2 regions of the Cutibacterium acnes genome follow, and region 2 is predicted to be linked to the other one. Evidence: predicted binding sites of a transcription regulator. Region 2 holds the regulator's gene; the other holds the start of a gene.
What was found. The regulator HrcA, encoded in region 2, represses chaperone genes, less so after heat shock. The targets are predictions, from matches to a motif close to TTGGCACTCGNNNNNNNCGAGTGCCAA.
Positions count from the first base shown of each region.

Region 1: a site for HrcA is predicted at 3,490-3,516, ahead of groES (co-chaperone GroES). Genes of this name have one in related genera too.

Region 1 covers NZ_CP023676.1:1,887,723-1,899,940, forward strand. The annotation lists gene CPA42_RS09430 (alanine/glycine:cation symporter family protein) at 1-282, shown strand, start outside; gene CPA42_RS09435 (hypothetical protein) at 532-1,101, opposite strand; gene groL (chaperonin GroEL) at 1,434-3,029, opposite strand; gene groES (co-chaperone GroES) at 3,041-3,337, opposite strand; gene CPA42_RS09455 (LppM family (lipo)protein) at 3,543-4,532, opposite strand; gene CPA42_RS09460 (LppM family (lipo)protein) at 4,652-5,446, opposite strand; gene CPA42_RS09465 (THUMP-like domain-containing protein) at 5,451-6,650, opposite strand; gene CPA42_RS09470 (hypothetical protein) at 6,754-7,332, shown strand; gene CPA42_RS09475 (ABC transporter ATP-binding protein) at 7,359-8,111, opposite strand; gene CPA42_RS09480 (FecCD family ABC transporter permease) at 8,108-9,187, opposite strand; gene CPA42_RS09485 (ABC transporter substrate-binding protein) at 9,210-10,379, opposite strand; gene CPA42_RS09490 (NUDIX hydrolase) at 10,504-10,995, opposite strand; gene tsaD (tRNA (adenosine(37)-N6)-threonylcarbamoyltransferase complex transferase subunit TsaD) at 11,109-12,152, opposite strand; gene rimI (ribosomal protein S18-alanine N-acetyltransferase) at 12,145-12,218, opposite strand, start outside.
Region 2 covers NZ_CP023676.1:967,995-980,212, reverse strand. The annotation lists gene CPA42_RS04955 (RecQ family ATP-dependent DNA helicase) at 1-1,659, shown strand, start outside; gene CPA42_RS04950 (DoxX family protein) at 1,821-2,222, shown strand; gene CPA42_RS04940 (PTS mannitol transporter subunit IICBA) at 2,413-4,320, shown strand; gene CPA42_RS04935 (zinc-dependent dehydrogenase) at 4,349-5,395, shown strand; gene CPA42_RS04930 (16S rRNA (uracil(1498)-N(3))-methyltransferase) at 5,412-6,152, opposite strand; gene dnaJ (molecular chaperone DnaJ) at 6,149-7,327, opposite strand; gene hrcA (heat-inducible transcriptional repressor HrcA) at 7,331-8,350, opposite strand; gene CPA42_RS04915 (MBL fold metallo-hydrolase) at 8,495-9,166, shown strand; gene CPA42_RS04910 (inositol monophosphatase family protein) at 9,185-9,946, opposite strand; gene CPA42_RS04905 (DUF3097 domain-containing protein) at 9,943-10,821, opposite strand; gene hemW (radical SAM family heme chaperone HemW) at 10,894-12,087, opposite strand; gene CPA42_RS04895 (hypothetical protein) at 12,074-12,211, shown strand.

The DNA of each region.
Region 1 (12,218 bases), 920 kb from region 2:
CGGGAGCGTATCGACGCCGGAGTCATCCCGCAGGTTCCCGAGGATGCCCAAGTGGGCATGATGGTGGTCAATGAGGCAACCCCCGAACAGCTCGAGAATGCCGATACCGAGTATGCCCTGCGTGCCGCAGCCCAGGATGCTCGCAGTAAGGAGCTTCAGCTAGGACACACTGCCCCCGATACCGAGCGCGACTACCTGCAACACCTGCCGGAAGACCATGAGATTTTTAACACCATGGACCGGGAAGGCAAACCGCTCAAAGACCAGCGTCACGAGTCGTAGAGCCTGGAAATGGGGCGCCTCGCAATCCGCAAAGCTTCACGGCGCTGCGAGGACTACTTTCTGAGCACCAAGCCTCCTTAGAATGAAATTCCGCGTCATCAACGAGGACGGAATCGCCTCTGGTGGCCTATTCTGCGTGACGGACTGGCCCCCATCGGCAAGCGCGACCGCCACTCCGCACACAGATAGGCCGACCGAACCCCGAAGGGCTCGGCCGGCCAATCGTCGTGGGCATCTGCCCGATAATTCTCAGCCTTGGGTGTTCGGGTTCGGCATCTGGGTAGGCGGCTGCTGACCCTTGTCATTGCTGAGCTGGTTCTGCAACTGGCCCTGCGCCAGGAGAGCGGACATTTGGGCCTGCTGGATGGTCGCGAAATTCTGGGCCTGGTTCATCGACTCACGGTGCATGAGAAGGGCCTGATCGGCGTACAGACGCTGTTCGACCTCCTGCTTGAAGCTCTGCAGCTTGGCCTTCTCCAGAGCAGAAACGGTCAGGCTCGTGACAGAACCAGCATTGTTAACGACCCTCAGCTCGGCGTCCATCGTCGTAAGAACCGCGACGATTAACAGGAGCAAGGCGAGGACGCCCAGCACCGGTTGATGCGCATTGAACATGGAAATCATGAGGACGAGCCAGACTATTGCCATGATTGCGCGACCTGGGTGGAACTTGCTGTTCACGCCAACCTCGCTGATGGAGCCGAGGGGCATGGCGGCATCGTCATGCCCCAGCGGAATCACACCCAGGAGCGTATTGGACTTTCGCGCCAGAAGGCGCCGGCTCGTCACGGTCAGCTCGGTCTTGAGCCAAGCCGTCATCAATGATGGGGAATAGTGGGTGACAAAGACATTCGTCTCCCCAGGAGCGAAACTGAATTCACTTTTGCTGCGGTCTCCCTGCTGCGTGCTCTGGAAACCGGGTTGGTACGGACTGCTCACGATCTAACTCCAAATATGCACTGCGGGATGACTCGTACGCCATCACCAATGCCAATCTCGACGGGGAAAAGGTATCCCCCCCCCCCCCCGATGGACTTGTCCAGTCTTTCGAGTTAATCCGCTCAATACTTCCGTTTCTTTGTGACAAACATCAACCCAGATATGGTGAGGGCCCCGAACCACGACGGTCCGGGGCCCTCGACGCGACGAGGTCACTTGTCCTCGTTGTCCTCCTCGGGCTTATCGACGACGAGGGTCTCTGTCGTCAGGAGCAGCGAGGCGATAGAAGCGGCATTGGCCAGGGCCGAACGGGTCACCTTGAGAGGGTCAATGACGCCGTCAGCGATGAGGTCCACGTACTGTCCGGTCTTGCCGTTGTAACCGTGTCCGGGCTCCATCTCAGCAACCTTGGAGACGATCACGTAGCCGGGCTCGCCACCATTCTCGGCAATCCAGCGCAGCGGCTCACGAACGGCCTTAGCGACAATCTGCACGCCGGCCTTCTCGTCACCCTCGAGGTGGAGATCCCCGTCGAGCACATGGGCAGCGTGGATAAGGGCAGAGCCGCCGCCGGCGACGATACCCTCCTCGATGGCTGCACGGGTCGCGGAGACAGCGTCCTCGATGCGGTGCTTCTTCTCGTTGAGCTCGACCTCTGTGGCCGCACCCACACGAATGACGCACACACCACCAGCGAGCTTGGCGATACGCTCCTGGAGTTTCTCGCGGTCCCACTCGGAGTCCGAGTTGTCGTACTCAGCACGCAGCTGGATGACGCGACCCTCGACGTCGGCCTTATCACCGGCGCCGTCAACGATGGTGGTGTTGTCCTTGGTAACGACAACCTTCTTGGCACGGCCCAGAACCTCGAGGCCCACCTGGTCGAGCTTGAGCCCAACCTCGGGAGCGACGACCTGACCACCGGTGAGAGTGGCGATGTCCTGCAGCATTGCCTTGCGGCGGTCACCGAACGCCGGAGCCTTGACTGCCACCGAGCTGAAGGTACCGCGGATCTTATTGACGACGAGGGTGCTCAGAGCCTCCCCGTCAACGTCCTCGGCCACGATAAACAGGCTGCCGTGGGCGGCAATAACCTTCTCCAGCAAGGGGAGCAGGTCGTTCATCGACGAGATCTTGCCGGAGTGAATGAGGATGTAAGGATCCTCAATCACAGCCTCCATGCGGTCCTGGTCGGTGACCATGTAAGGCGACAGGTAACCCTTGTCGAACTGCATGCCCTCGGTGAAGTCAAGCTCAGTGCCGAAGGTCTGCGACTCGTCGACGGTGATAACCCCGTCCTTACCAACCTTGTCGAAGGCCTCAGCGATGAGGGCGCCGATGGTCTCGTCACGGCTGGAGATGGTGGCAACGCTGGCCATGTCCGAGGTGGTGTCGATGGCGCGCGAGATAGAGCGGAGCTCCTCCACAACGGCGTCGACAGCCTTCTCGATACCGCGCTTGAGGCCGACCGGGTTTGCCCCAGAGGCCACAGCGCGCAGCCCCTCGTGGACGAGAGCCTGGGCTAGCACGGTAGCGGTGGTGGTTCCATCACCGGCCACGTCGTTGGTCTTAGTGGCGACCTCCTTGGCGAGCTGGGCGCCAAGATTCTCATACGGATCAGTGAGGTCGACCTCCTTGGCGACGGTCACACCGTCGTTGGTGATGGTCGGGGCTCCCCACTTCTTGTCGAGGACAACATAACGGCCCTTAGGACCGAGGGTCACCTTGACGGTGTCGGCGAGAGTGTCGACACCGCGCTCGAGGGAGCGACGGGCCTCCTCGTCAAACTGAAGTTGCTTAGCTGCCATGTATCAGCGCCTCACTTCTCGACGACGGCGAGGATGTCACGGGCGTTGAGGAGCAAGTACTCCTGACCGTCGTACTTGACCTCGGTGCCGCCGTACTTGGAGAAGATGACGACGTCACCCTCCTTAACATCCATGGGAACACGGGTGCCCTTGTCGTCGACGCGACCGGGGCCAGCGGAGATGACCTTGCCCTCCTGCGGCTTCTCCTTAGCGGTGTCCGGAATGACGAGCCCGGAAGCGGTGGTCTGCTCGGCCTCGAGAGGCTGGACGAGGACGCGGTCCTCGAGCGGCTTGATCGTGGTTGCCACGTCAAGACCCCTTTCTACTGAAGACGGATTATGTCGTTGTCTCTCGCCAGGGGTTGCGAGCCCCGAGCGCGACGGGCCGTCGGCGTCGCGGGTGCCTCAGGTCCGTTGGCACACTCACCACGAGAGTGCCAACCACGAAAGTACACCCGGAGTTGGCACTCAGGCAACGGGAGTGCCAGAAATGCCCCGGCAAAAGTCAGCAACCTCAGTAAGAGCCGTGGTTCTTCCAGAAGTCATCAGGGTCTGACGGGGGCTGCTGACCCGGCTGCGAGCCCTGATTAGGGATCGGGTTCTGGCCGGTCTGAGACGCACTCGTCGCGCCGCCCGAGACATGACCTAGAGGCTGATTGCCCCAGAGCTGACCCGGCTCCTGTTGCCTCGGATCCTGGTAAGGAGGCTGCGCGTAGGGGTCGCCCTGGTAAAGCTGACCGTTCCACTGCTGCAGCTGCCCCTGTGGCTGTCCGTCACCTGGGTACTGCATGGTCCACGGAGCACCACCATTCTCCGGTTGTCCTGCCTTCTGTCCCTTTTTCTTGTTAAGGATGACCACAACAACGCCGACAATGGCCAGGACGGCGACGGCGACAATGATCCAGACCCAGATCGGTATGCCGTTGGAGCGCTTGCTCGTCACGGTCAGCCCCGAACTGGAGAACAAATCGCTCGGATCGGTCCAGGTAACGGTGTTCCCATCGACCTTGCTCGATCCAGAATGGCTGAGGACCTTGCCCGGGAAGGTCACAGACACCTTAAAGTCGCTGAACATACTCGCGTCAGGAGTACGGTCGGAGCGCCCGCTATCGCGGAACAAGTCCGAGGTCATCTTGAAAGACACCTTGTTTTTGTCGAAGGTGATCTGCATGCCATCCTCTTTGTTGAGATCAGCAGCGGTGGTCTCCCCGGCAATGATGCACCCGATGTAACTATTGTCCTCGAACTTCTCGACCGTGCCGTCCGAGCCGGTACCGGCGGACCCCTTCGAGTTGTTGCAGTCGGAAAACTCAGAGGCGAGGGAGCCAGCCGACGTACTGGCTATTGACTTGGAGACACCAACCGTACTTTTGAGGTGGACGTGATTCTCATCCTTGATCTCCATGGCAGTATCAAATTTTGCGCACCCGGCAAGCAGTAAGAGGGGCGCGATAATCAAAACGAGACAGCGTCTCATATGACGCGAAACATTCAGCATGAGCATATAAAACCACGAACGGGAGCGGTAGGGGTAACTTCCGTACAAATGTGCTGACAGTTTCTCAACTACCCAAGGCGCACGGAATGCCTAGAACCAGTAGCTAGGCCCCGCGCAAACCTCCATTAGCATCCCGGCGCTGCGTCCCCATCACGCGGGCGGGCCCACCACCTCCTATTAATGATCATTGCAGCCACAGCACCACCAATAGCCAGCATCACCAACGCACCAATACCCCACACCCAGCCGGGCAGGCCGCCCTGGCTCTTGCCCGACGCCGTCAACCCATCTGGGGAAAGAAGATCGTTGACGTCAGTCCACGTCACAGTGCCCCCGTCAACTTTGCTCGATCCAGAATGGCTAAGCACCGTGCCGGGAAAAGTCACCGACACCTTAAAATCGCCGATGCCAGCCATGTCACCGACGCCAGAAGAATTAACACCTGGCACGAAATCAGACAAAGCCGATCTGTCAAGATGAAACCGAATTATCTCGTCGTCGAAAGTGATGCCGATTGGGCCATTTTCTTTGTGCCCTCTAAACACATCTGCGGGCGGATTCGCAACGCTACGAGGCCAACCTGACTGAACGGTGATATCGGTTGCCGTCATGGTGCCAGTGACCGTGCAGCCGACATACGTACCGTCGTCGAATGGCTTAACCTTCGCTTTACCAGTCAGGCTGGCATTCGGTGGAGTCAACTCGGAACAGCCGCGAAGCCGCTTGGCAAATCCTTCAGACTGACCACTTCCATCCCGACCAAAGCTAGATTTGAGGACTCCGAAGGCGACGGTGACGTCAATATGGTCTTCGTCCCTAATAACGAAGCCAGCATTGAACTCCCCACAGCCGGACAGCAGGACGAGCGGAGCCAGCAACAAGGCAAGGAAGTATGTCGCTGGGCGCCGTATGGTCAACATGGATTCATGACATCACATCTGAGCTTGCTCCGAACAGGCCGCATGGCAGTCTCACGCGATCACATACCAGCGCCTTGGTTCTTCCGGTCGTCGGGGTGCATATGACCGTCACGCGATTCGGCCCCGAAAGCTTAAGCTTGCGTCGCCATGTAACAGGGTCTACGTCGACACCGCGTTTCTTGATCTCCACCGTTCCGACGTGGTGATGATGAACCCAGGAACGCAACGCTCTGACGTCAAAGGGCAGGACCTCTTTGACCGCAAACCATGTCAGCCACGGCGAGGCAACGGGTTCTTCTGCAGTGAGATAGGCGATACCCTCCGACACCGCGTGCAACGATCCATCGATCGCCGAGAGGCTGCCAGCGCGGATTGCTGCTGGGTGAGGCTCAGCCACGAAAGGGCCAAGTTCACCAGGTGCAGGGGTAGGACACCTACCGGGGAGTTCTTCTATACCCGTAGGACCAACCAGCACTGCTCGATCCGCCGCCCGCTGGTCCTCAAATCCAGACCACACCGTCGCCTCAACCAGGTCTCCACGATGTCCGACATACGTGACGGGGAGGTCTGGCAGCTGCGAGCGGTCGACGCCAGGCCCTAGCTTGACGACCGCAGGCACCGATTCAAGCACTGTCATAACAAATGGCCATGGCGGCTGCACATCTTCTAACCGCCAAGTTCGCCCCCTGCCCGTGCGCCGAGCCGGATCGAGCATGACAACTGTGTCGCCATGAGCCCGGAAGTCAGCGAAGACCGCCATAGCGTCAGCACACATCACGTGCGCTTCGGGCAGATTGTGGCGCGCTAGCTCAGCTGTTACCGGATCGACCTCGACGGCTGTCACCTCGAGGCCAGCATCAAGACATGCCCGCGCATCCGCCCCGCAGGCGCATCCAAGATCGACGACGTGGGTAAATCCGGCTTCTTTGAGGCGATGTGCACGCCACCGCGATACATCTCCACGGGTGGCCTGCTCTAGACCGTCACGGGTCCACAACATTGACGCTGCAACCGGCCCAATTTTCGCAACAGCCCGACGCCTCAGACTGATTTGGTCTAGTACCGCTGCGGCAAGATCGCCATCTATCTGTTGACGCAACCTGGTGGCAGCCAACAACGAGTCGGGATCAGCTTCAGCACCCGCTAAGTCAAGAGCTTTGCGCCCCTCGCTACTAACCAGACGCCGTGCCACGGTGTAATCCACGTTGTCACCCTAGACGTACTTTCTGACAGTGTGGGTAGAATCTTCGGTCGAGACATTGCATTCGCATTCACCGCTTTCTATACGAGGAGCAACCAGTACCGTCGTGGCCGTCACCACCTACGAGAATCGATCAAGATTTACCCAGCGCCTGCAGTCCCGGGGGTCAAAGAACACGACTTCCGGGGGAGATCCGTCGCGCCGTTCAGCAGGGTGGTACATCCACCATTTCATCGGTTCGGCATTCCAGTTGGGCGCCATGGCGACGACCTATTACGCGTCGCGCACCGAGCCTCTCAACTGGGACGCCCACACGAACATCAGCTGGGCGCTGCTCTTTATTGCGATCATCGTGATTCCCGGCTTGTTGACCTTTGTGGAATCCTTCGTTGAACCGGACGGTTCTGGGCAGGACGTCGTCGCTGGGGTCACCATCATGCTGGCTCTCGGCGGGATTATCACGATGGGGGTCCTCGCGGATACCCCAATCGTGACAACACCGGTACCGTTCTCGATCCTGTTGCCGGTAAGCCTCGCGCTCACAGCCATTGCCCCATGCAGCCTGCCAGGGAGCAACCCTCGAGCAGACAGTATGTTTACGGAAACTCACTACGGAGCGTGGAGTTCTCGCTGGGTGGCTCCGGTGGTTTGCCTCATTCTGTGTATCGTCAGGCTAGCCAGCTGACCAAGATAACGCCCGCAATTGACGGATTACGCGGTTACCACTGGACGAACGACGGGGATGCCGTCGTCGCTGAGCACCCGGGCACGGAGCCCATAGACGCGCTCCAACACGTCCGGGGTGAGGACTTCCGAGGGTGATCCTTCGGCATGCACCCCGCCCTCGTGTAACAACACCAGGCGGTCACAATAACAGGCAGCCAGATTCAGGTCGTGGAGGGCGACGATTGCCATCCTGTGCCCGCTGTCAACGGCTCTGCGCACTAGGCGCAACACCTCGATCTGATTGTGCAGATCTAATGCAGAGGTGGGCTCGTCGAGCAGCAAGACCTGAGGATCTCGAACTACCATCTGCGCCAACGCCACCAATTGCCGTTGTCCGCCAGACAGCTGGGAAATGAAGCGGTGGGCGATATGGGCAATACCGACGCGCTCCAAGACATGAGCGGCACGTTCCACCGTCGCTTTGCTCCTGCTGCGAGCCGAGGTCAGGACCGACTCAAGGACGGTCAGGGATGCGGTGGCAAGCACGTCCTGGGGTAGGTAACCCACGACGTCGCGCAGTTGGGCTCCGCTGACATGGCCATCGTCATCGCTGATGATCACCTCTCCCGAGGTAGGGGTCTTCAGCCCGGCGATCGCCTTGATGAGCGTGGATTTTCCCGCTCCGTTGGGTCCGAGCAGCCCAGTGACCGTCCCCCGCTCCAGCGGACCGAGGCTCACCCCGTCGAGTACGTGACGCTGCCCGTAAGACAAGTGCAGGTTAGACAGGCGGATGTTCACGATGCCCCTCCGAAGACACGATGCCGAGTGAGGATGAGGGAAACGAATACTGGCACCCCCACTAGCGCGGTGATGATCCCAATAGGTATCGCCACCCCAGGGATGATGGTGATCGACAGGGCATGGGCGGTGGCTAGTAGGAAGGCCCCAGTAGCTGCGGAGGCAGGCGCGAAGTATCGCTGCTCCTCGCCAACCAGGATGCGGGCGACATGGGGACCGACCAGACCGACGAATCCGATGACCCCAGCAAAGGCGACGGTAACTGCTGCCAGCAGTGACGCCAGAATAAGGATTCGCGACCTCAGCCGGGGCACATTCACCCCCATGGCGGCAGCACGTTCATCTCCGAGTCTCAACGCGGTCAGCTGCCCCGAATGCCTGATCGTGATGGGAATAGCGATAGCCAGGACGGCGGCGATGATGGCATTCGAAGTCCACGTAGCCCGTTGAAAGGAGCCCATCGTCCAGAAGACGATCTGTTGGAGGGCCTCCGGGGTGGCTCGGTACTGCAAGAGCGCCAGGAGCGCATGGAATCCGAATACCAGGGCGATACCAAGCAGGATCATGGACTCCCGGCCATCTTCACGGCGGCGTGAGACAGCGGCAACAATGGCAACCGCAACAAGGGATGCCACTGCTGCGCAGACCGCCACGTTGAATTGGGAATTGGGAATGATCGTCCACCCCAAGACGATAGAGGCGGCCGCCCCAAAAGCCGCTGCTGCAGAGATCCCTAACGTGAAAGGTTCTGCCAGCGGGTTGTCCAGGATGGTCTGCATGTGCGCGCCTGCGAGCGAAAGGCACACCCCAATGAGTACCGCCATCACCGACGACGGAATGCGCAATTGCCACAGCACCATTCTGGTCTGAGCATCCACCGTGGAGGGATTGACCAGTGCTCTCAGCAGCTGGGGAAGAGTGATGTCCACGGGGCCAACCACGATGGTGACTAGGAAAGCAGCCACCGCAATGACCGAAAGCAGGACAATGGCCCAGCGCTTCCAACGGGCACGCCGGTAGTATCCCCTCACCACAGCCACCATTCCGGTGGCAGGATCCTCCCGGGCAAGGGACATGTCAGTGTTACTCACGTCGGATTCACTTCTTCAGCGTGACGAAAAACACGCCGCGGTAGCCAAAAGGCAAGTAGTCCTCATGGAATTTAGCGAAATCCTTCGTTAGGTCGACACCCTTGAATTGTTTCGGATGTTGCCATGCCGCGAACTGCTCAAGTGCGAAAACATTAAAGGGAGAGTCGTAGAACTGATGATAGACGGCATGCAACTTTCCGTCCTTCGGGGCCTTGAGTAAGGAAAATCCCGGGGTCTTGAGCAGGCCAGCCAAGGTCCTCTGTGCATCGTCATCAGTGACGTTATATCCAAGTTCGACGTGAGGAACCGACTCCGGTTTCTTCGGATCCTTAGCCCACGAACCACCGGTGGCGATGATGTGTTCGGGTTGGGTTGCCACAATCTTCTCTGGGGTGACGTCACCTGCAGATGTCCGGAGGAGGTCCGCCCCAAGGTTGTGGCCTCCGGCAGCGGTGATGACGTCGCCCAGATTGAGATTCGCATAGGTGGAGCAACAGTCCTTAAGCCCGGCAGCACGCCACAGAAATGTGCGAGGTTTGTCACTTTCCCGGGAGACTCTTCGTGACACGTCATCAACCTTTGATTGATAGAATTTATTGAATTCCTTAGCTCGGGAAATAGCCTTTCCATCAAAGATTTTACCGAGTGTCGCCATCGATTTCGTGGTGTTTTCTAGAGGCTTCCTGCGGAAGTCGATGAAAACATGGGGAAGCTTGGCTTGGTCCATTTTCTGAAGAAATCCAGCCTTCTCCGCAGCCTCTTTCTGGTCCAGAGTCATGACCACCGCATCGGGCTTGAACGACAGCATATTCTCCACAGTGACGTCCCCCTTCGCGATACTGCCAATCATTGGAAGTTTGCTCACCTGTGGGCGGGCCTGACGCAATGCAGATTCGAAGCTGGGCGCCGCCTTGTGTAAATCAGCGCCGATGGCTACCACATCCTTAGCCGGATTCTCCTTGTTCAGGACACTGGTGGCCATCAGCGCGCGCCCCTCAGCCAAAAGAATGCGCTTAGGTTGGGCGTCAAAGGAAACCGTGCGCCCTGCAACATCGGTGACACTCAGAGCGGGAGTATGGCCACTCGACGCCTTCTCCTGGGCACCACCGGCGCAGGCACCAAGACCTAACGTAAGAGCAATCGTGGCAATGGCGCCGAGAGTTCTTGTGACATTCATGATGGTGGCGGGCCTTCCTGTGGGGGCGTACAGCGTCAATACAAAGTGGGCTTAAGGTTAGCTTTACCTAAGCCTTGGTGCAAGCATGACGCCGCGCATCCACGAAGCCCCCAGCGTCAAAGGTTTACACCGAGTATGACCACCCGGTCGGTCGACCATCGTGATAGGGCAGACAGCCGTGGAACTGCGGAACATCAGGATCAAAAACCAGCGGCAGAAAGTAGCGGTCCCCCTCCCACATCGGTAACTCGTCGAGCGAATCGACGCGCTCCCAGGTCAGTGGCCCCTCTTCATTGGCGTCAGGGATGGCGTCGGCAATGGGATGCCACGAGTCGACGAGGAAGATAAATCCGAAATGGTCTTCACCGTGTCTGCCGAACCCAGGCCAAGAGACAGTGCCACGCAGCCTCATGGCATCGACCTCAATGCGAGCCTCTTCGCGCAATTCGCGCTTCATACCGGCGACAACATCCTCCCCCGGCTCGACTTTGCCACCCAGCCCGTTGTACTTACCGAGCTGCTCATCCCCAGGACGGGCGATGCGGTGCACCATGAGGACACGTTCGCCGTCGGGGTGCATGACGAAACCAAGGGTGGTGAGGATCGGGGTCATCATGGACTAATCCTCCCACCCGGCAGCAAGATCAGATCATGTCCACTTTCGAAGGCATGCGGCACGATCTCGTAGGCGAACTCCAGCGGGTCGCACGTTCACATTCCTACCCCGACTCAGACGAGCACCGTCTCGATGGGCAATCCTGAATCAGCCGAAATATCCATGGCCGACGCAGGCAGCCCCGCCTTGACAACCTGCACACCTAAGGCCGCGATCATGGCCCCATTGTCGGTGCATAGGCCCGGACGCGGCCGTCGCAACTCAACGCCGGCGTCCGCCATCCGCTCAGCAAGCAGAGTCCGCAGACGAGAGTTCGCCGCGACTCCGCCGCCGATGAGGAAGTGAGTGAGGCCATACTCCTGGCACATGTCGACGGCTTTCGCAGTGAGAACGTCGGCAACGGCCTCCTGGAAACTGGCGGCGACGTCAGCGATGCGGAACTCAACTCCGTCACGCTGCTGGGTCTCCACCCACCGACTCACCGCGGTCTTAAGGCCGGAAAAGGAGTAGTCGAAGCGATGTTTAACCATGTCGTGGCGAGCCGTCAGTCCGCGTGGGAAACGAATCGCTGTCGGGTCCCCCTCGGCGGCAGCCTTGTCGATGACCGGCCCACCCGGGTACGGCAGGCCAAGCACGCGGGCCACTTTGTCGTAGGCCTCGCCAGCAGCGTCGTCGATCGTCGAGCCGACCTCAATAATGTCTGTGGCGATGTCGTTTACCCGCAGCAAGCTGGTATGGCCGCCTGAGACGAGCAGAGCCCCACATGGCATCGGCAGCTCACCGTGCTCAAGCAGGTCGACGGCGACATGTCCAGCCAGATGGTTGACGCCGTACAGAGGCTTGTTGAGCCAGCTTGCTAAAGCTTTGGCCGCCGACAGGCCGACGACGAGTGCCCCAACCAGGCCTGGACCGGCTGTCACAGCAATACCGTCGAGCTCGGACAGGTCCACCCCGGCGGTCGAGGCGGCCTTGTCCAACACCGGGACGATGGCCTCCAAGTGGGCTCGGGATGCCACTTCCGGCACGACTCCACCGAAGCGCACGTGCTGTTCCATCGAAGAGGCGACCTCGTTGGCGAGCAAGTCATTGCCCCGAACGATGCCAACTCCGGTCTCGTCGCACGATGACTCGATGCCCAGAATGAGCGGTTCAGACATGGTTCTCCTCGGATGGGGTTGTGGTCTCGGCGCGGGGCAAATCAACGGACATGACGAGGGCGTCGA
Region 2 (12,218 bases):
ATCTCTGACTGGGGGCACGATTTTCGCCCCGATTACCGACGCATCCGTAACCTCGTCTCTGCCCTACCGGTTACGATCCCAGTACTTGCGACAACGGCGACCGCAAACTCACGTGTGGTCCAAGATGTGGCCGAGCAGATTGCCCCCAGCGCCGATGATGTGTTCATCCTTCGTGGGCCGTTAGCCCGGAAATCTCTGCGACTCGGCGTACTCAATCTGCCCAACCCTTCCGAACGGCTCGGTTGGCTCGTCCAGCACCTCAGTGAACTTCCCAAGTCGGGAATTATCTACTGCCTGACTGTTTCGACGGCCGAGGACACCGCGCGTGCTCTAACCACGGCCGGTCACAATGTGCGGGCTTACACCGGACGCACCGATGCCGAAGCAAGGACCGAACTCGAGAAAGCCCTGCGCAATAACCAGGTCAAGGCCTTAGTGGCGACCAGTGCCCTGGGCATGGGTTTCGACAAACCGGACCTCGGTTTCGTCGTGCACTTGGGTGCGCCGAGCTCTCCGATCGCGTACTACCAGCAGGTAGGCCGTGCCGGTCGCGCCACCGACAATGCCGATATCCTGTTGCTTCCGGGCCCGGAGGATCCTGACATTTGGACTTACTTCGCTACCTCCTCTATGCCCACCCAAGAACGAGCCGATGCCGTGCTCAGAGCACTCGCAGGTGGTCAGGCGCTCTCTATCTCAGCTCTGGAGACGCGGGTCGACATCAGGCGTAGCCAGTTAGAGCTATTGCTTAAAGTGATGGCCGTTGATGGCTCGGTCGTGAAGGTCCGAGATGGGTGGCAAGCCACCGGCAAGCCGTGGGTGCACGACACCGAACGGTACGAACGCATCTCCCAGGCACGTCGCGAGGAACAGCAGGCCATGCTCGGCTACGAGCGCTCAAGAACCTGTCGCATGACCTTGCTCACCGGGCAGCTGGACGACCCCTCCACGACTCCTTGCGGACGCTGCGACGTCTGTGCTGGCCCGTGGTACTCAGTCGAGGTCGATCAGTCAGCCGCTGTGAGAGCCGTCCAATCCCTCAACCGGGTGGGAGTTCCGGTGGAACCACGCACCGCCTGGCCCGTGGGGATGGATGCCCTCCAGGTTGCGCTCAAGGGTCGCATCAGTGCCGAGGAGATCGCTGCAGAGGGCCGCGTCATCGCGAGACTCTCCGATCTGGGTTGGGGAGGGGCGCTGCGCGACCTACTTCGCTCCGACACCAATGGTGTCCCTATCGACGCTGAGATCACCCCGGCGTTGGCCAAGGCGTGCTTGCGAGTGTTGGCCGAGTGGGACTGGGAGCAGCGTCCAGCCGCGATAGTACGGATCCCGTCGATCACTCGCCCACACCTCATTGATTCCCTGGCCTCGGGAATTGCACGGGTTGGCCACCTGCAAGACCTTGGGTGGTTGGACCTGGCGGATGGGTCCGCACGACTACAGTCATCCACGAACTCGGCTTACCGGCTCCGTGATGTCCATGATCGGTTCAGCGTCGGACCGGGGCTGATGTCTCGGTTATCCCATCTTGGCGGGGCATCGGTTCTGCTTATCGATGACGTCATCTCTAGCCGCTGGACGATGACGGTCGCTGCACGGTCGTTGAGACGAGCCGGATCCGGGCCCGTTCTTCCACTAGCCCTCGCCCTCACAGCCTGACCCACGCCGGGTCGAGGCCGCAGCTAGGCGCCAGGCTCGATAAACAGACGTAGATTCATCACCTAAACGCGAACGTTGCCACGTCGACGAGCCAATGACGGAGCGGGACGAGCCATCATGAGGCACGATAGAAGTAGCATCAAACCAGCCAGGAGGATTTTATGTCCCTTGCCAAGTTCACCGCGCGTTCCCTGCTGTCGGCCATCTTCATCACCGGAGGTCTGGACGAGATTAAGAAAGCCGATCAGCTTTCCGAAGCTGTCGACGGGCTCCTCTCGAAACTCCCGAAATCGTCCTGTTCCCAGATCCCCGATGTCGATTCAACCTTGCTGGTCAAGGTCAACGGAGCCACCATGCTGGCCGCCGGCTCCCTGCTGGCCCTTGGCATCAAGCCGCGCCTGGCCGCCACCGTCTTGGCCGCCCAGCTCGTGCCAGTAACCGCTGCTGGACATGCCTTCTGGGAGAAGGAAGGCGCAGAGAAGCAGGGCGACCAGATCCAGTTCTGCAAAAACCTCGGCCTGATCGGCAGCCTGCTCACCGTAGCCCTCGATGGCGCCAAGTAACGTCTCGCCCTCAGCGGCGACGCATAACAACAGGGTCGGACGGATGCCATCTGTCCGACCCCGTTGTTTATGTCAGCTATAAAACCAACACAACACAACTCCTTGACAACATAAACAGACAGATCCAGACTTGTTCACAGATCGATGGGGATCCTGCCAATGATCGGCAGCTGAACACACTGGAGTTCCGATGTCACTACCTGACGCGACGATCCACAAGAACCTGCAGGGACACGGCGCACGTGCCTCCGTCCAACGGCTCGGAGGATTCCTGGCCGGCATGATCATGCCGAATATCGGAGCCTTCATCGCTTGGGGCCTGTTAACGGCTCTTTTCATCGAAACGGGATGGGCACCCAATGCAACCCTCGCCAAGCTCGTTAACCCGATCCTGACCTATCTGCTTCCCGTCCTCATCGGCTACACCGGTGGAAAGATCGTCAACGGGACACGTGGTGGCGTCATCGGCGCGATCGCCACGATGGGCGTCGTCGTCGGCGCCGACATCACAATGTTCCTTGGCGCGATGGTAATAGGTCCCTTCGCAGCGTGGCTCCTCAAACAGGTCGACAAGCTCCTCGACGGCCGGATCCATTCCGGGTTCGAGATGCTCGTAGACAATTTCGAGATCGGCATTCTCGGCATGGCCCTGGCCGTCATCGGGCACCTGGGCGTCGAACCACTCGTCTCGACTCTCATGGGCTGGCTGGCGGCCGGGGTGGGATTTCTCGTGCATCACGGTCTGCTGCCACTCGCATCTCTCCTCGTCGAACCGGCGAAGGTCTTATTCCTTAACAACGCCGTTAACCATGGCATCTTCACTCCGCTGGGCATCCAAGAGGCCCATATCACCGGACGATCAATTCTCTTCATGGTTGAGTCGAATCCCGGCCCCGGCCTTGGCCTACTACTTGCCTACCAGTTCTTCGGTTCCCGTCAGATACGTCAGTCGACTCCGGGCGCCATCATCATCCACCTCTTTGGCGGCATCCACGAAATCTTCTTCCCATACGTACTTATGAAGCCCAAGACCATTCTCGCCACCATTGCCGGGGGCATGAGCGGTCTGGCGATCGGGGTCGCATTTCATGCCGGTCTCGTTGCCCCTGCCTCCCCAGGCTCGATCATCGCATGGTTCCTCATGTGCCAGCCCGGGCACTACCTGGCCATGGTTGCCGACTTCCTCGTCGCAACTGCCGTTTCCTTTGTGGTGGCAATGCTGCTCATCCGCAAGAATAGTACCCAGGATGACGTAGCGGGTGAGGGCCAGAACCCCACTGTCCCCACCACAATCGGGGCTCAAGCCCCGCTTACCAACATCTCCAAAGTCGTCATCGCTTGCGACGCAGGCATGGGTTCCTCGGTGATGGTCGCCTCCACCATGAAGAACAGACTGTCCCGGTACGGGGTCGAGGTCGCTCACACGGCCGTCGACCAGATTCCCTCGGATACACCCCTCATCCTCACTCAAGAAGGCCTCGTCGACCGCGCCCGCAGGCGCGCCCCGAGCGCCCGTATCGTTCCCTTTACGAACTATATGAATGATCCTGCTTTCGACCGCGTCGAGACCGAGGTTCGCGCAGCACATGATGACGCCGCCACCGCGCCTACTGATAACGGAGGACTCTCCCGGGCGTCCGATGCGAACAGCCATACCCACGTCGCCATCAGCGTGCTGCCCCGCGACGCCATCCGTCTGGGACAGCGCGCCACGAGCAAGGAGGAGGCCATCACCATGGCTGGCCAGGTGCTCATTGATGAGGGCGCCGCAGACGATGTCTACGTCAAAGGCATGCTCGCCAGGGAAAAGCAGATCTCAACCTATATGGGCGAGGGGGTCGCGATCCCCCACGGTGTCGATGAGGTCCGCGACCACATCGACAAGGCCACCCTAGGCTTCCTCCAATTCCCCGAGGGCGTTGAATGGGACGGGAACATCTGCACTGTCGTCATTCCTATCGCGTCGTCCAGCGACGAGCACCTCGAGATTATGGCAGCCCTCGCAAGAATCTTGTCTAATCCCGAAACCGCCCGGCAACTTCGTGAGGCGACATGCACCGACGAGGTCCTCAACCTCCTCGGTTCCCAGCAGGCATAATCAGCGGATCTATAGAAAGGCACACATCATGAAGGCATTGAGGTTCCACGCACCCGAGGATGTTCGTCTCGAAGACGTCCCCGAACCGGAATGCAAGCCCGACGAGATCAAGATTAAGGTTCGCAACTGCTCCACCTGTGGCACCGACGTCAAGATCCTTCACAACGGCCACCAGAACATCACCGGAGTCACGACAATGGGCCACGAAGTTGCTGGCGAGATCGTCGAAATCGGCTCCGAGGTGGCTGGCGACTGGAAGGTCGGCGATTGGGTCCAGTCGATCGCCGCTGTCCCGTGCGGGCAGTGCCACGAGTGCCGCAAAGGGTGGATGCAGGTCTGCCAAAACCAGACCAGCGTCGGTTATCAGTACGACGGTGGTTTTGCGGAATATATGATCGTCCCGCCGCAAGTACTCAAGGTAGACGGCCTCAATCGCATCCCCGACGACGTCGATTTCGACGAGGCCAGCGCCGCCGAACCTTTCGCCTGCGCCATCAACGCCCAGGAACAACTCGGCATCGAAAAAGGTGACTTCCTCGTCATCTTTGGCGCCGGCCCGATCGGGTGCATGCACACCCGTATCGCGCGTGGCGTGCACAAGGTCGGCACTATCGTCATGATTGACATCAACGCCGAACGCCTCGCAATGTCAGCCGCTGCCGTCAAGCCCGACATCACCATCGACGGTTCACAGGAGGATGTCGTCGCCAAGGTCATGGAACTTACCAACGGTCGCGGTGCCGACGTCATCATCACCGCGACCCCGGCCAACATCACCCAGGAACAGGCCTTGTCCATGGCTGCCCGCAATGGCCGTATTTCTTTCTTCGGCGGCCTGCCCAAGACGAACCCAACGATCACCTGCGACTCGAACCTGATCCATTACCGTCAACTCCACATCCACGGCGCCAATGGCTCGGCCCCCGAGCACAACAAACGTGCCTTGCAGTACATCGCCTCGGGACAGGTTCCGGTTAAGGATCTCATCACCCGTCACGTCAAACTCGACGACGTCATGACGGTCTTTGATATCGTCGCCAAGGGCGAAGCCATCAAAGTGACCGTCGAGCCCTGAACCCAACGCCAAGTTCTCAATCGCAAACGGTGAGGTTAGCCATAGCCCGCAACTGGGCTAAGCCGACCACACCGGCGGTCGAGGTTCTCAATACCCCGTCCGACACCGTCACAGGGCGTGCACCGGCCGCGACGAAGGCCTCCACTTCCTGGCTGGTGATGCCACCCTCTGGCCCGACGATGAAGATGACCTCACCGGATGCCGGCAGCTCCTGATGCACCAGCGGTTCACTGGCCGACTCGTGCAAAACGTAGGCGGCCTGGGCATTGCAAATCCGCTTAACAACTTCACGGGTCTGCGCTAGTTCTACCTGCGGCACAAGAAAACGTCGAGACTGTTTGGTGGCCTCACGGGCAGCCGCTTGCCACCTCGCGACGCCCTTGGCTTGCTTGTCGCCCTTCCATCGCACGATGCTCCGATCAGCCTGCCAGGCGAGGATTTCGTGAACTCCCATCTCGGTGAGGGTCGCCACCGCCAGCTCAGCTCTATCGGACTTCGGCAATGCTTGGACGGCGACCCATCGATGCGTGGTCGCGGGAGTATGGAGGATCTCAACGGTCTCGACGCTAACTGACCCCTTCGTCACCTCAATGGCAGGGCCGCGAACGGCATGACCCTGCCCGTCGGTGACGAGAACAGTCTCACCTACCCGAATGCGTCGAACCGAGCCAGCATGGTGGCCCTCTGCATCGGTGATTTCTACCACCGATCCGGGCACAGCTGCGGCGACCTCGCCAAGAAAGCAGGGGTCACTCATCCGCCAAAAGCTTCCTTGATGCGGGAAAACATGCCGCGACCGCCTGATTTCTCTACCGACGCCGAAGCATTGGTTTCTTCCCGAGCCTCAGCTAGCTGACGCAGCAAATCCTTCTGGTGGGAGTCAAGTTTCGTCGGTGTCTGGACGATGAACGTGACACCAAGATCACCACGCCCGTTGCGACGAAGCCTCGGCACGCCTCGTTCGGAAACGACGATCCGGGTTCCGGACTGGGTGCCGGCCGGCACCTCGACAGTGACGGTCTTAGTATCCTCGGCGAAGTCCTCGCGATCGGCTTCCAACGTGTGCATGAGGACCTTCGCCCCCAGCGCTGCGGCCGTCATCGGGATGGTGACAACCATCTCGAGGTCGTCACCGTGACGGGTAAAGACATCATGGGGACTGACCGTCATCTCGATATACAGGTCACCGGCCGGACCACCTCCGGGACCGACTTCTCCCTGGGAATCGAGATGGATGCGGTTGCCGTCAGCCACTCCGGCGGGAATCTTGACGTTGATCGTGCGAGTGGTGCGTACCCTCCCCTCACCGGAACACTCCTGGCAGGGATCAGGAATGACCGTACCGTAACCATGGCAGGTCGGGCAGGGTTGGCTGGTGCGGATATCACCAAGGAAGGAGCGCTGCACGGTAATGACCTCACCGCGCCCCTGACAGGTATCGCAGGTCACAGGCTCGGAACCGGACTGTGCGCCCTTACCCTGGCATTTCGGGCACACCACTGCGGTGTCGACTTCTAACGACTTGGTAACGCCAAAAACTGCCTCGGCGAGGCTAAGACGCATTCGGACCAGAGCGTCCTGGCCACGGCGGGTACGCGAGCGCGGGCCGCGGCCACCACCAGAACCAAAGGGAGAGCTGCCACCAAACATGGCGTCAACAAGATTGGTGAAATCGAATCCAGCACTGCTAAATCCGCCTTCGCCGAACCCGCCCATCCGGGCATTGGGATCACCGCCACGATCAAAAACGGCGCGCTTTTGCGGATCCTGGAGGACTTCATAAGCCTCTTGGACCTTTTTGAACTCCTCCTCTGATCCGGGCCCGGCAACATCGGGGTGGAGTTTCATAGCCTTACGGCGATACGCCTTCTTGATCTCGTCGGCACTCGCATCATGGGAAACGCCAAGAATCTCGTAGTAGTCGTTACTCAAGAATCATCCTTCTGCCAGGAACCGGCCCACATAACGGGCCACGGCTCGCACAGCTGCCATGGTTGAGGGGTAGTCCATTCGGGTCGGCCCGACGACGCCAAGACTCGACAAGGCATCCTCGGGACCGTAGGTGCTCGCCACTAACGAGGTCGATTGGAAAGGTACATCGGTGTTCTCGGCGCCGATGCGGACCGTAACCTCGCCAGCCTCCCCCGCGGTTGCCTCGCCGAGCAGTCGCATAAGGACGACCTGCTCTTCAAGGGCCTCAAGGACGGGACGTACCGCTGTCTCCCACTGTGCACCGAATGCGGTGAGATTGGGAACCCCGGCGACCACAACCCGAGCAGATGGGTCGACGGCAAGGATCTCGAGAACGGTAGCAATCACCGACGCTGCCCGAGGCCCTTCGGCCGGTCCCAGGTCGTCAAGAAAGCGGTTGAGCGAGTCGGCCGCTTCAGCGACTGTCAATCCGACGAGAGTCTCATTTAGCCGGGTGCGAAGTGCAGCAAGACTCTGCTCGTCGTGGCCCGGAAGCTCAACGATCTGCTGCTCTACCGATCCCGACGACATGATGAGCACGATAAGGATACGATCGGTCGACAAACTCACCAATTCGAGGTGACGAATCGTCCCCGTCGTCGCCACCGGGTACTGCATAATCGCTACCTGGTGGGTGATTTGAGCAAGCAGGCGCACAGTACGGCGCACGATGTCGTCAAGGTCCGCCGCCCCAGTCATGAATGCCTGAATGGCTCGTTGCTCAGGCGCCGAGAGCGGCTTGAGAGTAGCGATGCGGTCGACGAAGAGGCGGTACCCCTTGTCCGTAGGGATGCGCCCGGCGCTGGTGTGGGGGTGGGTAATGTACCCCTCCTCCTCTAGTACGGCCATGTCGTTACGGACGGTAGCCGGGGAAACGCGCAACCCGTGGCGTTCCACCAGCGCCTTTGAACCTACCGGCTCCTTGCTGGAGACGTAATCGGTGACGATGGCTTTGAGCACGTCGAGCTTGCGGTCGTCGAGCACAACCCCTCCTCACGCGATCCGGCCAAATGCACATCCCACTTTGGCACTCTCGGGTGCCGAGTGCCACCTTATCGCGTTCACACTCGGTCCTCCTGCCTCTCTCGCTGGCAGCACATTCCCCCCAAACGTGCCAGACTGGTGGCCATGTCGACGAATCCCGAGACTCCCCAATGGTTCGCCCTCACACCTCGGGTGTGGACAACCTCTGTTGAACCAGGGAGTGTCACTTGCGGACTGGTAGCTGGCGAGGACCACGTCCTCCTCATCGATACCGGATCGACTCCCGAGCAGGGGCATACCTTGGCGATGTCAGCAGCCCGCATGCTAGGCCGCCCCGTCGATCGAATCGTCGTCACCCATCACCACTACGACCACAGCGGTGGCCTACCCGGCATCACCGATGCTGAAGTGTGGATGCACGAGGCTGCGCTAGCTCACTGTCCCGACCTCCATGTCGACCACCCCGTATCTCTTATGGCGTATGTGAATTTGGGAGGATTGGGTGCCGAGGTTATCCATCCCGGCCCGGCTCACACCGACGGCGACCTCATTGTCATTGTGCGCGACGAAAAGATCACCTTCGTCGGAGACCTCGTAGAGACCGCAGGAGAACCACAATCTGACGAGACGACTGACGTCCGTGGTTGGCCACGGGCGATCGATTCGGTCATCACGGGCACCGACGGAGCCGGCATCTATGTTCCTGGACACGGCCAGCCCATAGATGCCACCGGCGTTATGAATCAGCGTGCCCAGCTCGCCGAGCGAATTCCCACGAATATCCCGCTCACCGACCGACATCTCCCTCTCCCCTGAAAGCCACAGCGAGGAGATTCAGCGCAGCAGTTTGGCTACCGTCTCATAAGCCTCTTCATCGGCGGCGACAATGAGCTTTCCGGAGGTTTCTCGCGAACCATATTCCGCCCCATCGACAGTACGCACTACTCCACCGACTTCTCGTACCATGAGCGCGCCAGGAAGGTGATCCCACGGGTAAGAGTGTTGATAGACGGTGACATCGTTCTCGTCCTGGCACACCAACGGATAATCCACCGCGCAGCACCATTTCGCCATTCGCCATTCCACCACAGGCGAGGGAATCTTGTAGGCCTCATGGGTGGTGGCAGCACGAACCGGAGAGTGGGAATCTCCTCGCGTCACCTCATCACCGTCGCACGTCACTCCGGCGCCATGCTCAGCGAACCACATGTGCCCGTACTGCGGCTGCCATATCCATCCTCTGACTGTTTCACCACGGCTGAGCTGAGCAAGCATGACGCCGTGATCAACAGACCCGTGCACGAAGTTCTTGGTGCCATCAATGGGGTCGATGACCCAGGCCAGGTCAGCATCGGAAACGGCATCAAGGATGGTTGGGTCGGCGAAGGCTGATTCCTCCCCCACGACAATACCGCCGGCATACTTGGTCACAGCGGCACCCAGCTCGCACTCGGCCTGACGATCGGCATCAGTAACGAAGTCCCCGGGCTTTTTCTGGTGGATTTGATGATCGTGGAGGGTCCGGAACCGGGGATCGATAACCCTGGCACTCACATCCCGGATGAGGTCAGACACCGTGTCGACGTCAATACTCATGCCATCTCCCCATTGTCCAGCTCGTCGACATGGTCACGCGTGACGAAATCGATAAGTTTCTCCATCTCCGTGTTAAAGCGGGGGTCTAAATCGTGCCAGTCGCGCACTCGTGCCAGCATGGCCTGCCAGGCCTTACCGACGTCAGCTTGGGTCGAGTGAGGCAGGCCCAGACGCTTCAGGGTGCCGAGTTTGAAGTCTTCGTCCATCGGGACCTCAGGCCATTCTTGACGGCCAATTCGTTGAGGTTTGATGGCCTGCCAGATGTCAATAAAGCGATGACCGGTAATCATGACATACTCGCTATACCCACCACGACGTACTTCGTCCGCTACCCGTGACTCTTTGGTGTCGGCAACGAGGTGGTCAACCAACACGCCAAGGCGATGCCCCGGACCAGGCTTAAACTCGGCGACGATCCCGACGAGGTCGTCCATGCCACCCATGTATTCCACAACGACCCCGACGTGGCGCAGGTCGTCGCCCCATATCTTTTCGACGAGTTCAGCGTCATGACGTCCCTCGACGTATATCCGGCTAGGAAGGGCAACTCGGGCCGGTTCAGCACCACCGGCGATGGACCCAGACGCCGTGTGTTTGATACTCGCGCTTCCTTGACGCGGGGGAATACACAGGTTGACGGGTCGCCCGTCCACCCAGAACCCCGGTCCAACGGGGAAGGATTTGCGTTTACCCTTGCGGTCCTCAAGCACAACCAGGCCGTTTTGCCACCCGACGACAGCCCCCACGAATCCGCTGGAAGGATCCTCAATGACCATGCCAAGTTCCAGTGGCATGTCAGCGCTCTTCTTCATGTGAGAGGTGCGCCAGCCGCTTGCAAGGACGTCGTGAGAGTACCGGTCGATCACGATAGCCACTGTATTGCCACGTGTGACAATGACGACAAGCCGCGCTAGCGGCCGACCTGACGACCTGGTGGATGAAGACGGCTAGACCAGGAGATCGGTAATGATTCGGTCAGCCACCATTCGACCTGACAAGTTGAGTACCAGCCGCCCCTCCTCCATTGTCCCGAGCCCCTGCTCGACAACCTCAGTAGCCCGCATACATTCGACCTCGGACAGATCCGCCATCGGCAACCCATCAGCCAAACGCAACCGAAGAAGCACCGTCTCCTCATGACGCTGCACATCACCAAGAACCTCATAGTCGTCAACGGGCAGCACTCTGTCACCCAGCACGTTCCGGTAGGTGGCAGGGTGTTTGACATTCCACCACCGCGTGCCAGCAACGTGAGAATGAGCCCCCGGGCCAATTCCCCACCAGTCGTACCCCAACCAGTACGCCATGTTGTGTCGACATCGGTGATCCCGGCCGCTGCGAGGACGAGCCCAGTTCGAGACCTCGTAGTTGACGTACCCAGCCTCGGTGAGAATCTTTTCGGTAAGCAGGTATTTGTCAGCGAGATCGTCCTCGTCAGTCATAGGTAGTTCTCCCCGACGGATTCTGCCCGCCAGCCGAGTTCCCTCTTCAACGATGAGGGAGTATGCGGAAATGTGGTCTGGCTCAGCCGTCAACGTGACGTCGAGGCTGTGTCGCCACGAGTCAAAGTTCTCCCCGGGGGCGCCGAAGATGAGATCCAAGCTGACGTCGTCGAATCCGACCTGGCGCGCCAGCTGTGCCATCTCGACGGCGCGTCCTGGCCGATGGCGACGATCTAAGACCGTCAAGACATACTCGTCGGCGGACTGCATTCCCATCGATAACCGGTTAATCCCGGCTTTCAGTAGGCCGGCTAAGACTTCTACGCTGAGGGTTTCGGGATTGGCCTCAGTGGTGACCTCGGCGTCAGGGTCAATCCCCCATAGGGTACGAATGTGATCGATGAGCTCCCCCAGCTGCACTGGGGAGAGCATCGTCGGAGTGCCGCCCCCAAAGAAGATCGTCGAAACCGGAGGCTGTGCATCCCCCAGCGCGTCAGCAGCCAGCTCGAGTTCCTGGTGGGCGGCGTCGAGATACCCCGCAACCGCGTCATCTCCCATCGCTGACAGCACGTAAGTGTTGAAGTCGCAGTACCCGCACCGCGATGCGCAGAAGGGAACGTGGAGGTAGATGCTCCACGGCCCGTCAGCTGGATGAAGTTCTGGCAGGCTATTGTCGGCGTGCGTCATGGTCCTCCTCATTATGCGGGGGTACGGGGTACACTTTTGCATGATGTCACCTGACGCCTTCCGCGGCAGTTGTCAAAGATATCTGCCACGCAGCATAGCTCGTCAATTCATCCCGCACATCATCACGGCACGATAGCGTGACG